2 linked regions of the Candidatus Vesicomyosocius sp. SY067_SCS001 genome follow. The protein of the gene in region 1 binds, or shares a complex with, the protein of each later gene. Links are inferred from orthologs where the notes say so. Each region holds a gene or a part of one and is shown on either strand. Other genes may lie near its edges. The genes, in order: tsaE and tsaD.

Region 1 (7,913 bases):
AATAAAAATAAGATAAACAATCAATATTACTCAGTTGATAAGAAAGGTCAATTTTGTTCAGATTGTCATAAGAAAGTCGGTGTTAGTTTTGATTGTTTCAGTTGTCATCGTACGGTTCCAAGGGAAAGTTTATTATGAATAAAACATTAAATCGTCGAGATTTTATTAAAATCATGAATGCAACAACGACAGGGGTTGCTATAGTTGCTAGTGGTATTACACTTACCACATTTGCTAGTGTTAATGAAATACCTGTTACCAATAAAAAGCGTTGGGGCTTGTTGATTGATACCAATAAGTTAACTGAGACTGATATTGATGGCATGGTTAATGCTTGTCAACAAGAACAAGGTTGGGGTACTGAAACACACTCAACAGCTAGTCAAAAACCAGGCTGGATTAAAAAACTAAAGGTTAAAGATAAAGCAACTAATAAAGTAAGTAATCTTGCACTTATGTGTCAGCATTGTGAAGAACCGCCTTGTGTTGATGTTTGTCCAACCAACGCTTCTATGAAACGTGAAGATGGGATTGTGTTGGTAGATAAGCATTTATGTATTGGTTGTCGTTATTGTATGATGGCTTGTCCATATGATGCACGTTCATTTGTACATGAAACATTAAACAATCAGAAAGAACATATGCCTCGTGGTAAAGGCACAGTTGAAGCTTGTACGATGTGTGTACACAAGATTGACAAAGGCGAAACACCTGCTTGTGTTGAAAGTGTTAATAGCGAAGCTGTCATTTTTGGTAATTTGTATGATGAATCAAGCCAAATAAACCAAACCCTGAAAATAATTCAATCTTCACAAATCAGGTCAGATCTTAATCTAAATACTGGCGTGCGCTATAGTGGTATTTAAATAATAAATTTAATTTTGGAATTTTATGAGTAATATTCGTTTTGAGCAAATTGAAGGAAAAAGCCTAGGCTTTTATACTTTAATTACAGGACTTTGGATTTTAATTTTGGCTGCACTAGGCAGTGTATACTATGTAGAGCACTACGGTCATTTTGTGACTGGTATGAATAATCGTATTGTATGGGGTATACCACATGTTTTTGCTTTATTCTTGATAATAGCAGCAAGTGGTGCATTAAACGTGGCTTCAATTTCTTCTGTGTTTAATAAAAAGCTATATAAATCATTATCACGTTTATCTGGTTTAGTTGCGTTATCATTATTAGCCGGAGGGTTAATGGTATTAGTTCTTGATTTAGGTCGTATAGATCGTTTAATTGTTGCAATGACTGAATATAATTTTAAATCAATTTTTGCTTGGAATATTATTTTATATAATGGCTTCTTTGTAGTAGTTGCTATTTATTTATGGATGATGTTTGAGCGTCGTATGGATAAGTTTAGTCATAAAGTGGGTTTAGTTGCTTTTAGTTGGCGTTTAATTTTAACTACAGGAACAGGCTCTATTTTTGGATTTTTAGTTGCTAGACAAGCTTATGATGCTGTTATTATGGCTCCTATGTTTATCATTATGTCTTTTTCATTTGGGTTGGCATCTTTCATACTGATTTTAATGGCGAGCTATAAGTGGACTAACAGGCCTTTAGGAAATATTATAGTAAATCGTTTAAGAAATCTTTTAGGTGTATTTGTTGCAGCAGTTATGTATTTTGTAGCGGTATATCATTTGGGTAATTTGTACTTAGCAGAAAATGCTGGTATTGAGAACTTTATTCTTTTTGATGGTGGTATTTATACAAAATTATTTTGGTATGGTCAAATTATTTTGGGTGGTATTGTTCCCATGGTATTGATTTATCATCCTTTTACTAAAGGAGATCGTTCAATGTTAGGTTTGTCTTCTGTGTTAATTATTATTGGTGGGTTTGTCCAATTATACGTTATTATCATTGGGGGTCAGGCTTATCCAATGGAGTTATTTCCAGGCAAGGAGATTTTAGAGGGTTATGGTGATATTGCTCAATATTTAGTTTCATTACCAGAAATTTTTCTTGGTATTGGTGGTATTGCTTTAGCAATCATTATAGTTACATTTTTAGTTAAATTTTTAGCATTCTTACCGGAGAGTTTGGAAGATGATTTGACTGATTCATATCATAAAGGATAGTTTTATATTAAAATTAAGTAGATATTAATGTCTTTATCGTTTTATTTATCTGCTGCTCATAAATCATCAGGAAAAACTGTTATTAGTTTAGGATTATGTGCTGCATTTAAACAACAATCTTTAAATGTCCAGACTTTTAAAAAAGGGCCTGATTATATTGACCCTATTTGGCTTTCTAAAGCCAGTGGAAACCCTTGTTATAATTTAGATTTTTATAACATGACTGATGATGAAATAATCCAGTTGTATCAAAACCAAAGTTCAAATAGTGATATTGATATTATTGAAGGAAATAAAGGTTTGTTTGATGGTATGAGTGTTACTGGTGGTGATGCTAACGCCGATCTTGCTAAATTATTAATGACTCCTGTGATATTAGTGATTGACAGTACAGGTATTACCCGTGGTGTTGCACCACTGCTTAGTGGTTATCAAGTATTTGATAAAGAGATAAATATTGCTGGTGTTATCTTAAATAAAGTAGCTAGTGAGCGTCATGAATCAAAATTGATACAGGCTATTAATTATTACACTGATATTCATGTGTTAGGCTGTATACGTCGTTCTAAAGCATTAATAATTGATGAGCGTCATTTAGGATTAATGCCTGCTAACGAAACATCACAATCGCAAATTTTTATCAAAAAAGTTGCTAATATTATTACTGATCAAGTTGATCTTAATATATTATTGGACTTTAATTGCGTTAAGTCCAATAATAAAATTATTAACACATATACAAATGTCAATACAATTAAGGAAAAAATCATTATTGCTATTGCTAAAGATGCTGTGTTTAATTTTTATTATCAGGATGATTTGGATAAATTTGAGTCATTAGGCGTTAGTATAAAATACTTTGATACACTTAAAGATAATAATTTGCCAATATGTGATGGGTTGTTTATCGGTGGTGGTTTTCCAGAAATGCAACTTGAGGCGTTAAATGCTAATCAATCCTTATTAGAAGATATTAAAACTAAAATAGAACACAATTTACCAACGTATGTAGAGTGTGGTGGTTTAATGTATTTAACCAATAGCATTACTAATAATAAAGAAACTTATTCAATGATTGGTATAATTGATGCAGATAGTTATATGATGTCTAAGCCTATTGGTAGAGGTTATGTTGAGTTAGAACCAACCGATGAGCATTGTTGGTCTGGAGTATCTAAGCATATTTATGCACATGAATTTCACTACTCAAAGCTTAAAAATATTAATTCCAATACACGCTATGCTTTTAATGTTTTGCGTGGTGTAGGTGTGAGTAATAAGTTTGATGGTATTATGAAGTATAATCTTTTGGCTTCATACACACATTTGCATAATGTAGCGAGTAATGAATGGGTTATACAATTTGTGGATTTTATAAATAAGGTTAAAGAACAGGAGCTATGATTATAATTACAAAAAAGGCGTCGGATGAAATCATTTTATCAACTCATAATCCAGAAAATAAAGGACTTTTGATTCGCTTTTTTGTCGATAAAACTGATGATGGTTTTCAATATTTTATGGGTTTTGATGATCGTAATGACAGCGATATCCACCTTAAATCTAATGGTATTGAGTATATTTTTGCTTATGATCAAAAAGTATTACTTGAAGGTATGGTGGTGGATTTTGACCAGATAGATAAAAATAGCGATTATCATTTTGTATTTATGAACCCAAACGATCCAAATTATGAACCACCAGAAAAGGAATGTGCACCTGATAAGTTAAATAACAAGTAGCTTATAAGATTTATTTGTAATAATTTAAAATACCTATAATAATAAATTGCGTTAGCAATATTAATCTTGTTCTTTTGAATTTTAAGTTATTATTCATCTTAAAGATGAATAATAAATGTAGTTATAGCTAACATAGAGGAAGTTTATGGCATAATTAAAATAATAGAATCTTTTTTTTTGTTTTTATGTAAAGGGTTGTTTTTATTCAGTTTATCTTAAAATTCTAATTTCTGTTTATGGATATCATGATTTTTTTAGGGTAATTCTATAAAATTTTAGTCATCTTTAATATCAATTGTAGTTTTAGTTTATTCAGGTACTGGTTTAATAAACAATGTGTTTCTATTGTTTGTAACAAAGATAAATAAATTTTATTGGAAAAAGTTTCTATCAGTTGATGCATGCAAGTAGTTGATTACCAACTTGTGTATGAGTTGTTATTTGTAGTTCATGCTTATCTAAATCATCAGTTATTTTAATTATCATATCTGTTGGCGCAATTATACCTTTGCCTAATTCTGCCCATTCAATCAACTGAATATGCCCAGGTGCTAAATATTCTCGAATACCAATATATTCTAACTCTTGTGCATCGCCTAATCGATAACAATCAAAGTGGTGAATATTGATTTTATCATTGATATAGCTTTCTACAAGAGAATAGGTAGGGCTTTTAACTTGATCAAATCCATAGAACTGGATAAAACCTCTAGCAAATGTAGTCTTTCCAACTCCTAAATCACCTTCTAAATAAATAACAATGCAACTATCAACTAACTGAGTACACTGAGCTAATTGATGTGCAATATGATAAGTATCAGACTCATTGTTAAGAGTTAATTTCATAATAATTGATACATATAAAGACTAAATATACCAACAAGAAAAAACCCTCCAAAACGATTAATAATATGTTTTTTGCTAAACTTGTAAGAAATAACAAACAATAAAATAGTCAATAATAACATGAGTGGATAGTCTCTATTTATAACTTCAATTGGTACATCTGATGGATGGATTAATCCTGGTATAGCTAATACAGCAATAGTGTTAAATATGTTAGAGCCGATTATATTGCCAACCACCATTGTATATTGTTTTTTCAAAACGCTTGAGATTGATACCGCTAGTTCTGGTAAGCTAGTTCCTAGAGCTATAATGCTAAGCCCAATAATAAGATCTGAAATACCAAATATTTTAGCTACTTCTACACCACCCCAGGCTATAAGTTCTGCGCTAGAGACCAAAATCGTTAAGCTTATAATTAGAATTATCTGAGTTTTTTTAATTTGATTCTTATTGATATTATGTTTAAATTCATCAAAATTATGATGTGTTTTATTTTTTGCTTGTTTAAAGATATAAGCAAAAAATAAAACTAATAAAGATGATAAAATCAAACCATCTTTAAAATCAAGGCGATAATCATATAACAAAAATCCTGCACAAAGTGTAGTAATCATTAAAAATAACCATTCTTTTTTTAAGATATCCCATTGTATGTTAATTGGGGAAATAATTGCGCTAATACCTAATATTAGGGAAATATTAAAAATATTAGAACCAACTGCATTGCCAATACTAAGTCCTGTATTACCTTTTATAGCGGCAAGTGCTGATATTAATATTTCAGGTATACTAGTGCCAAATCCTAATATGATTATCCCAATAATAAAGGGTGATATTTTAAAAATATTAGCAATTTTTACCCCATTTTCAGTAAATTTATCCGCACTCCAAATTAAAAGTGTAAATCCTGATAACAAGGCAATAATTGGTAGTAGAATATCTGGCATTTTTTAATAAATAGATCTTTGTATAAAACTTTTATTTTATTATAAAGACATATAAAACCAAATGAATAAAACAGAATTATTAATTGGTCGTAGTGACTTAGATTTGCTTGACGATTTTTATCCTGATGATTTACCTAATGAATGGCGGTTTGATTATTATTCAACCTTATTCAAAGCATTATCTTTAAAAATTGATACTAAGGAGGATCTTGAACAGATATTTATAGAATTGAAAGAGTCAGATGAGGTGTTCGAATTAGTTGTATATATTGAACAGACACAGTTATTAGAGATACCTTTGCTTATATTGCTACTGCAACCAATCCATCAATATCGATCTCAATTTAATTTATTTTGTGAACTGGATGAACAACCAAGTAATGAAGTAATGAAAATATTAAGTGATTATAAATTATGTTTTCAGTCTGATAAAAAACTTAAGTTTGATTTAAATACCAAGCTAATAACAAATAAATATTTTTATTTTACTCAATTTCCTATTCTTTATACTTCTAATATTTTGGATGAAAAACAAATTAGAAATTTTTTACAAGATGTATCGTTAGTTAATACTAAAATTGTACTTATTTGTAAGTATGCAGAAAGTGAAACATTGAATAAAATACGAATTATTGCTGAAATATTAGGGTTTTAGTCAGTGAATGTAATGTTGACTAGACCAGCTTTACAAGTAGAAGAACTACAAAATATGGTGGTTAAAAGCGGTAATAATCCACTTTTTTTCCCAACTTTAAAGCTTCACCCTATCGATATTAGATCAGAAAAAAATCATTATGATGTGATTATTTTTATTAGTGCTAATGCTGTTGAATATGGATTAAAGATTCTGAAGAAGATTAGTTATCAGCAGGTTTTAGCAGTGGGTAGTGCTACTGCTAAAAAGTTGAGTGAAAATAATATTATTATTAATGATTTTCCTAAAAATAAGGCTTCTAGCGAAGCTCTGTTAGAACTTGATAGTGTAACCCAGTTGAATGGTAAAACAATTTTAATTTTTAGGGGTAGGGGTGGTAGAGAGACCTTAAAGCAAGGTTTGATTAAGCAAGGAAATCAAGTTGAATATGTTGAGGTATATGAACGTGTTTGCTGTGATATTAGTCACTTACATTGTCAATCTCTTGATAAATTCTTGTTAAGTAGAGAAGGTGTTATTAGTATTACCAGTATAGATAATATGAAATCTCTAATAAAAATAGTTAATCAAATTAATCATGTTGATAAATTGAAAAACTATTTATTGGTCGTTTTGAGTGAAAGGATCAAAATTTATGTCAATTCAATTGAGTTTGATAAAGTATTAGTTACTCCAAATACCAGTAATAATGGTATTATTTCAGTATTAATGAATCTTAATACACTTGACAAACCAGTAAAATGTAGTTAATTTATCAGCTATCTTTAATGGTTTTTTGGAGAGAAAGTGTGATTAAATTAAGCGTTTCACAAGCAGCACGTAAACTTGGCGTAAGTCGTGCTCATATTCAAACACAAATTAATTTGGGTAAGTTACAAACTCACGAGGGCTATGTAACAACGGATAGTATTAGGTTAGCTTACCCTAAGATAAGTTTACATTCAGAACAAGATAAATACATGCAAAAAATGCAACAAATAAAGTCTGATGCTATGTTTAAAGCTGGCGTAGATGATTTTACTAAACAAGAAAATGAAGAAAAATTAATCAATATTGTTACTGCACTTAAATCTAAACTATATAAAGAAAAGCTAAGAAATGAACACTATGCAATGGTGCTTGAAGAATTGTATAGTCGTTTAAATATATTTGAGAAATGTTGTCATACTCAAGATAAAGTGTCTTTGCATAAACTTCAATATTGGATTAAGACACAATCTAATTTAAATTGAGAATATATTAATTTATATTATGTTTTTTGCTAATTTAAGAGATGGTTCAACGAGATTCATTGAATAAAAATGGAAGCTATTTACACCTTGGTTCTTGAGTGTTTGGCATAAATTAGCAACAACATCAAATCCAAAATCATTAAGTGATTCTAGATCATTTTCATAAAATTTAAGTCGTTCTAAAATCCATTTTGGAATTTGTGCGCCACACATACTAGAAAAATTAAGCAATTTAGTATAATTGGTAATAGGCATAATTCCTGGTGTGATTGGAATGTTTATCCCTAGTTTTTGCACGTCATCTTGGAATCTAAAATAGGCATCAGCATTATAGAAGTATTGTGTAATTGCTCCATTTGCACCTGCTTTAACTTTGTTAACAAAGTGTGTTAAA
Region 2 (7,916 bases), 100 kb from region 1 along the record:
AAAACCATTATTTGCATCCAAACCTACAATCACCTTATTAGGGAATTCACGACACAATTCAGATACAAATTCAGGGTTTGTTACCGCCATTGTACCAATAATTAAATAACTAATTCCTGCTTCAATATAAGTATTAGCAATTTTAATATTGCGAATACCACCACCAATCTGAACTGGCAAATCAGGAAATGCCGATACAATCTCAGTTACACTAGCTGCATTAACAGGCCTTCCTTCAAATGCACCGTTAAGGTCCACTAAGTGCAACCTACGCGCACCTTGCTCCACCCACTGCATTGCCATTTCAATAGGATTACTAGAAAATACCGTCGTATCCTCTATCAAACCCTGCCTTAAACGAACACACTGTCCATCTTTTAAATCTATTGCTGGAATAACAATCATATTTCTCTTAATTATTGTATTAACAATATCCAATCACTTTAACCCAACATACTGATTGATATACTAACCACTTTTAAAGTTTGATAATAAACCCTAATAGATAAGCGCAGATTATTAATCTATACATTTTAATAGACATTTATTTTCCTTATTCTTCTATTCTCATATTATAACTTTTAGTTAATTATCTTTCTATATAAGTTTTACTATTCTAAATATATTTTAGATTTTATATTTTATATTACCTACTATTAACAATAGGAAGTTTATATTTAACACTATGTTAATATACTCAAGTAACAACCTATATTAATTTAATTAAGATATTTGTGATATAAGATTTTATTTACACTAAAACTACATTAACTGTATTTACATACTCTATTTAAATCAAAAATTAACATAATATTTACAACAATAATGAAACTTTTCTAAGTTAAAAAAGTAAATTTGCTATTATAAAAATCAGCAACAATTAGTAATATACTATGTAAATTACATAGTATATAAACTACCTCTTACTCCAGAATATAGCAGCAAATAAGTATCCAATTTATCTCATTTAAGAGATTGTTATAGTTTAATAATAAAGAATAAATTAAATGTGTACCATTCACAAAAGAAATAGTTAATTTAACCACTCTTTTATTAAAATAAAAACTAATCTTCTAATGCTAGGTTTTATCCCTATAATTAATAGCAATTTAGCTTGCTTCTTTGAAAATATTGTTAAACCTTTTAAATTGTTATTAATCTAGTACTTTATCATTTTGCTATATATATAATAATATATATATATATAATTTATAAAAATAGCAGCTATGCTAGCTCCTCTATAAAAAAATTTCCAGATATAGTTACCATTCAAAATAAATAATATCATCAAACTTAACATAAAATGTTATCATCAAACTTAATATAGTTTATATTATTTTCAGCAATCCATCTTCTTAAGAAATGGCATATTTTTTCTTGCTTAGCTACTATATTCTTCTTCATTTATAAGACCTGTCATGAAACCTACAACAAGTAATGATTTTCTATTTTATAATAGTATCTACTGATAAAAACAAACTAAACCATAACAAACTACAGTAATGACTTTTTGCTTTCGAGTAAGAGTGTTAAAGAATATTATTAATATTAGGAATTAATAGATAAATCAAACATCATTATAAACTTCAAGATAGAATATCGTACTATCATCATAGTTATATTGAATCAATAACTTTCAGCTGATTATTCTAACCATTTCTCTAATTTATATTATTTTAAGGATCATTATCCGAAATAATAGTAATTAATTACACTAATAGGCTAAAAATTTACAGGGAAAATATTTATTAAATAACGCAAGATAAATGAATCTTTAGTTGAAAGAACTATGGATTTGTTAGTAATTAAGTAAGTTTTAAATACTTTAGCAGTACTATGCTTGCATGATTAAAAATAAATGTTCTATAAAAATAGTTCTACATGAAGAAGATAGGTTGACTAACAATAAATTATACCCACTACTTATGGTAATAATTTCAAGTACATATTTAGCTTAGCATGATATTAATTCTTAACTCAAAAGGATTATTATTGTCAATCAACTAACTATTAAATAAATTTACATGTATAAATAATAGCTTACCAACCAATAAACGTTATAATACAAGAATTGATTTTGTAAGATACTTGACTGGCTTAACTAAATTACAATATTAACTAGTGATATAAGTTGTATAAAAATGATCCATCTAATCCCAATCATTCATAAAATTTAAATAAGCTAAAGTCAACATCTTATTTAATTTATTCAAAATCCAGTAGCAATCCAGTAGTAATGTGAAAATTATATTATAGTAAACTTACAACAATCATCCATTTTGTAACAGATTTAAACTTTAAAGTCATAAATCTACTACACACATAATTTTTACTTCTACGTATCGCTCTTTCAGACAAACCAATTCTCGGAAACTCTAGCAAGTAAACCTCTTAGATATACACTTCAATGGTTACCAATGTGATATATCACGACTTAATCAACACACAGAAAACAATTTATTTAATTTGACTCAATTCTTCTACACTCCATCTAGGCTTAATATTAATTTCATAATTGATATCGCACTGTCCATGGCTTAAGCGAAAATGCCCAGCTAAAGCTATCATAGCACCATTGTCAGTACAAAACTCTTGCCTTGGATAAAAGATATTTACACCCACTTTTCTACCCATTTGGTTAAGTTCCTTACGCAAAGATAAATTTGCACTAACGCCACCTGCAACCACAAGTGTTATTCTTCCAGTCTTCTCTAATGCCCTTCTACACTTAATCATAAGTATTTGCGTAGTAGCAACTTCAAAAGATTTAGCAATATCTGATTTTTTATTAGGATGTTTAGTAAAGGTATTACGTGCAAACGTTTTTAAACCACTAAAACTAAAGTCAAGCCCAGGACGGTCAACCATTGGAAGTGGAAACTTAAAAGTATTAGTATTGCCTTGTTTAGCAAGCTTTTCTAAAGCAGGACCACCAGGATAACCTAAACCTAAAATTTTTGCTGTTTTATCAAAAGCCTCGCCTACTGCATCATCTAAGGACTTACCTAAAATCTTGTATTGGCCAATGGCCTTAACATCAATTAACATAGTGTGGCCACCTGAAACTAACAAAGCTACAAAAGGGAATTTAGGCTGAGACTCTTCTAATAAAGGTGCTAGTAAATGTCCTTCCATGTGATGTACAGCTAAAGACGGAACACCCAAACTCCAAGCTAAAGATTTAGCCAACGCACTTCCTACCAAAAGCGCACCTGCCAAACCTGGTCCAGCTGTATAAGCAATGCCATTTAAATCTTGTAAGGTAAACTTTGCATTTGTTAAAACTGTTTTAATTAAAGGTAATATTCTTTGAATATGATCACGCGATGCCAACTCAGGAACCACGCCACCATATTCGCTATGGATTTCAACAGATGAAAATAATTGATGACCAATAAGGCCAAACTCAGAATGGTATAATCCAACACCTGTTTCATCACAAGAACTTTCTATCCCTAACGTAATAAAGTTAAGTTTAGCCATTTATTAATCCTAATGAATGTACATTGTAAAGATAGGATCATACCCCTCCTAAATAAACTTCACGAACCCTTTCATTGTAAAGAATTTGTTCTTTACTACCCTCTGCAATAATAACCCCATTATGTAATACATAGGAGTTATTACAAGTATCTAGCATTTCACGATAATTATGATCCGTAATTAAGATGCCAATATCTTGATCTTTCAAATAGAAAATAATTTTTTGAATATCTACTACAGAAATTGGATCAACTCCTGAAAATGGCTCATCAAGCAATATAAATTTTGGATTCATTGCTAGCGCCCTAGCACTTTCTACTCTTCTCCTTTCACCGCCAGATAAACTAACGCCGTTAATATGGCGAATATGTTCAATACTAAACTCTCTTAATAATTTCTCCAATCTGTGTACTCTCTGTATTTTATCAAAATTAGAGTTTAGTTGTAACACCGCCATAATATTGTTTTCCACAGAAAGATTACGAAAAATAGAAGGCTCTTGAGGTAAATAACTAAGCCCTAAATCAGCACGCTTGTGCATTGGTAAATGATCAATTCTCTTATTGTTTAAGTATACCTTTCCTGAATTTGCCTTAATTAAGCCACAAGTAATATAAAAACAAGTAGTTTTTCCTGCGCCATTTGGACCTAACAATCCAACTACTTCACCACTTTTCACAAAAAATGACACATTATTAACTACAGTCCTACCTGAATAAGATTTACTAATATTTTGTATTATTAGAGCGTTACTAGTCATAATAACAAATATTAATTTTTTTAACAGTTCTAGTCATTAACCTCACCAAATAATAAACAAGAATACGTAAATATTAGAATACAAAACACTACTATTAATATTGAGTAAAACTTAATTTAAAACAAAATCTAAAGAGTAACACATTAAAAATAATATTTCTGGTTACAATAATATGAATATATTTAAAAACATCAAAAACATCAAAATCCTAAAAAGATAACTCGGTTACAAATGAAAAATTAACTAAAATTAAAATAGATTTTTTACTAAAATGATTAATAATTTTATCTAAAGTGAGTAAGAAAATTATCACACTCTATAGAAGTAACATTACTATAAGATATTAGTTAATCATAAATTATTCTAAAAGATTTTTTAATTAAAAAAATATTTCAATAATAGACACAATAATAAACTAAAAACCGCATTCAATCAACACTAACAAAGATGTAAAAATTCAGATGAATAAACCAGTTTAATGCCATATTGAGTTTCAACTAACAAAACTCCTTCGTGATTGATACCAAGACAAGTACCGCTAAACAACTGCATTTTATTTGTATGCTTAACCTGCTTACCTAATAAATAATCTATTTTAGACCATTGGTTATAAAACTCATCAAAACCACTTGATTCAAAAATATCCAGATATTCTAATATCTTGTTAATTAAATTTTTACTTAAATGGAACTTATTAATCGGTATTAAAATTATTTTTTTTAAATCTATCCAAGGTGTTTCACACTGAAAATCTTCATTAAAATCAACATTTAGTCCTAAACCAATAATGACTGAATGATAATCACCTTGAAGTGAATTCTCAATTAAAATACCTGCTAGTTTCTTACCCTTAAAATAAAGATCATTTGGCCATTTGAGTTTCAAATCAAAAACACCATATTTTTCTAACACATTGACTAATGCAAGACCAACCACTAAGCTCAATCCGCTTAATAAAATTCTACTAAGAAAAACACGACGTATTGATAAAATAATACTTGAATCTTTCTGACTCAACCATTTCCTATTATATTGGCCTTTTCCACGAGTTTGCTCAGAAGTAACGCAAACTTGCGTTTTCATACAAAAAGCTAACTGGGCTAGATAATCGTTAGTGCTAGATATTGAATCAAAAACAAAACATTGAATATCATCACTCAAACAACTTGATAGATTTGTATAATTATAGGTATTCAAGCAGAATAATAAATCTTAACTAAGTTATAATTTTTATAAATTTACGTTTAGCAACTCCAAAGGTTATTTTTAATAAATTTCTAAGTTATCAACTATTGTTATATGTCCATTTTCAAAAAAAAGTGGGTAGAAATGATATTTTGATGATTATATCCAATTTGCTTAATACAAAAACTAGTCATACCTATAATTAATAATAAATAGCATTAGTAATAAAAACACTCTATTACAGAGTCCATATTCTGTATCCATTTCATATCAACCAGCTTATAATCATGGGATTAATAGCAAACTCTATCCACTCCTGATTCAAATAATTAAACCAAAAAAAGTAACTTACTAAACAAAATTCTAAACTTAACCTACTAGTCTACTTCATATGGAATCTGTTTCAGGTTAAGCTAGAAGACTTTAGGTACTATCATACAAAAAACCAAAAACATTGATGAATGTTCATTCATGTTTCATACTAACCAATTTAATTGGTTTAAAATAAATATATTTATTTGACACATTATATCATGAAAATAGCATTAGGAGTTGAATACTTAGGCACACATTTCCACGGTTGGCAGTGTCAAAAATCTAACATTAGGACTGTACAACAAGTAATAGAACAAGCTTTATCAAGTGTTGCCAATCAACCTGTGAGAGTGTTTTGTTCTGGTAGAACCGATACTGGTGTACACGCCACCTGCCAAGTTATTCATTTTGAAACTAACATCAAGCGTAAAAATAAGGCTTGGCTATTTGGTGGCAATGTTAACCTGCCAAGTGATGTTAACTTCACTTGGATAAAGCCCGTTGATGATAATTTTCACGCACGATTTAGTGTTATCAGCAGACAATATAATTATAAAATACATAACACAAAAATCCGTTCTTCTATTATAGCAACTCATTCATTATGGGAACCAAGAAAATTGGATATAATAGCAATGAATAAAGCCGGGCAATATTTAACTGGAAAACATAACTTTTCAGCCTTTCGAGGAAGTTTATGCCAAGCAAAATCCCCCATTAAAACCATTGAATTTATAAAACTAACCAAGAATGATGATAATATTTTACTAAACATAAAAGCCAACGCCTTTTTACACCATATGGTACGCAATATCGTTGGTACACTGCTAAAAGTAGGTAAAGGAGAAAAACCCATTGAATGGGTGAGAGAGGTTTTGAATAGCAAACAACGAAAACAGGCCGGACCTACCGCACCACCACAAGGACTTTACTTTATTAAAGCTTTTTATAAAAATCTTTAATGCTAAGAAGGATAACGTTTAAACATCACATTTAATATATTAATAAAGCAATCAACAAATGAATTTATTAAAAATATATGTTAAATAAATTTGCACAAACAACAGGCTTACTCAAAAAATTACTTGTAAGAAGAAAATAACTATCACTAGGTTTAAAAACAGATATTTTTAATCAGTAACACTTATTAGCAGTGATTAGTAATGTTATGATTATGGTATAATTTTCTTATTATTTTGTACACTCTTTAAAATTAAAATCATGTTCAATAAAAAAAATATTTCAGCTATTATTTTTGCTATTTTTGCCGTATGGCTCTCAACAATTGCACCAACTACTTCTATTTCTTGGATGTTGGGTGTTCTCGTATTAACAATTTACTTATTTGCTTTTGAAGTGGTAGAGGTTGATGAAGCTGCTATTACCATTATGATTATTTTAGGGCTAAGTTCTTTACCATGGATTTATACTTTAATGGGACTAAAAGAAGGATTAGTTGACAATCAAAGACTATTTGATGGATTCTCTTCTAATGCAGTTATGTCAATTATTGCAGTTATGATTATTGGTGCAGGTTTAGATAAAACAGGATTAATGGGAAAGGTTGCTACTTTTATTCTTAAAATAGGTGGCACCTCTGAACCAAGAGTGATTCCAATTATATCTTCTACTGTTGGATTTATATCATCTTTTATGCAGAACGTTGGTGCGGCTGCATTATTTATCCCTGTTGTAAGTCGTATTTCATCACGTTCAGGCATTCCGATGTCACGATTATTAATGCCAATGGGATTTACAGCAATTTTAGGCGGCACAATAACCATGGTAGGTTCTAGCCCTTTAATCTTACTTAATGACCTAATTTTAACCACTAACCAAGGACTAGAAGTTGGACAGGAAATGAACACATGGGGTTTATTCTCTGTCACACCAATAGGTATTGCACTAGTCATAACAGGTATTATATATTTCGTTATTGCTGGAAAGTTTGTCTTACCTGTAACTAAAAAAGAACAGTCAGAATCTGTATCCGCCATTGAACACTTTCATAAAGTTTACAATATAGACTATGATTTATTTGAGGTTAATGTTCCTACAGATTCAAAATTAATCGGCATGATGCTTGATGATATTGAAACAACTGCTAAAATTAGAATCATCGCAATTCAGACCATTGAAGGAGAAACATTTATTGGGCATCATTCAGTTGAAA

The links.
Region 2: the proteins of tsaE (region 1) and tsaD are in contact, whole or in part, in a crystal structure (PDB 6N9A), measured with the Thermotoga maritima proteins. The link is inferred for Candidatus Vesicomyosocius sp. SY067_SCS001 from one-to-one orthologs. Residues at the interface, in WP_004082108.1 of Thermotoga maritima: Leu37, Gly38, Lys46, Lys57, Val59, Lys60, Ser61, Thr63, Phe64, Thr65, Leu66, Met67, Val69, Pro71, Tyr82, Arg83, Leu84, Asp86, Asp88, Phe89, Asp93, Ile128, Asp130, Glu131, Arg134; in WP_004082750.1 of Thermotoga maritima: Cys10, Asp11, Arg49, His50, Leu82, Gly84, Gly135, Gly136, Glu154, Thr155, Leu156, Asp157, Asp158, Ser159, Glu162, Asp165, Lys166, Arg169, Leu170, Tyr175, Lys213, Thr214, Leu217, Tyr218, Gln221, Arg222, Asn324.

What each region holds. Positions count from the first base shown.
Region 1 is NZ_CP054877.1:819,110-827,022, reverse strand. What follows is about bases 2,955-5,884. They hold tsaE (tRNA (adenosine(37)-N6)-threonylcarbamoyltransferase complex ATPase subunit type 1 TsaE), read right to left. Parts: upstream 4,683-5,884; coding sequence 4,227-4,682; downstream 2,955-4,226. Other genes in these bases: HUW60_RS03945 (hypothetical protein), read left to right, coding at 5,694-5,884; HUW60_RS03950 (calcium/sodium antiporter), read right to left, coding at 4,679-5,632; HUW60_RS03960 (HesB/IscA family protein), read left to right, coding at 3,495-3,836; HUW60_RS03965 (cobyrinic acid a,c-diamide synthase CobB), read left to right, coding at 2,955-3,498. Outside these bases: HUW60_RS03980 (sulfur reduction protein DsrJ), read left to right, coding at 1-138; sulfate reduction electron transfer complex DsrMKJOP subunit DsrO, read left to right, coding at 135-866; nrfD (NrfD/PsrC family molybdoenzyme membrane anchor subunit), read left to right, coding at 892-2,094; more of HUW60_RS03965, read left to right, coding at 2,122-2,954; more of HUW60_RS03945, read left to right, coding at 5,885-6,287; HUW60_RS03940 (uroporphyrinogen-III synthase), read left to right, coding at 6,300-7,037; HUW60_RS03935 (hypothetical protein), read left to right, coding at 7,076-7,519; metF (methylenetetrahydrofolate reductase [NAD(P)H]), read right to left, coding at 7,532-7,913. UniProt on the Escherichia coli protein: Required for the formation of a threonylcarbamoyl group on adenosine at position 37 (t(6)A37) in tRNAs that read codons beginning with adenine.
Region 2 is NZ_CP054877.1:920,578-928,493, forward strand. Bases 1,471-4,403 are described here. They hold tsaD (tRNA (adenosine(37)-N6)-threonylcarbamoyltransferase complex transferase subunit TsaD), read right to left. Parts: upstream 3,484-4,403; coding sequence 2,458-3,483; downstream 1,471-2,457. Other genes in these bases: lptB (LPS export ABC transporter ATP-binding protein), read right to left, coding at 3,521-4,243. In the rest of the region: hisA (1-(5-phosphoribosyl)-5-[(5-phosphoribosylamino)methylideneamino]imidazole-4-carboxamide isomerase), read right to left, coding at 1-405; HUW60_RS04445 (biotin--[acetyl-CoA-carboxylase] ligase), read right to left, coding at 4,682-5,440; tRNA pseudouridine(38-40) synthase TruA, read left to right, coding at 5,962-6,705; HUW60_RS04455 (SLC13 family permease), read left to right, coding at 6,965-7,916.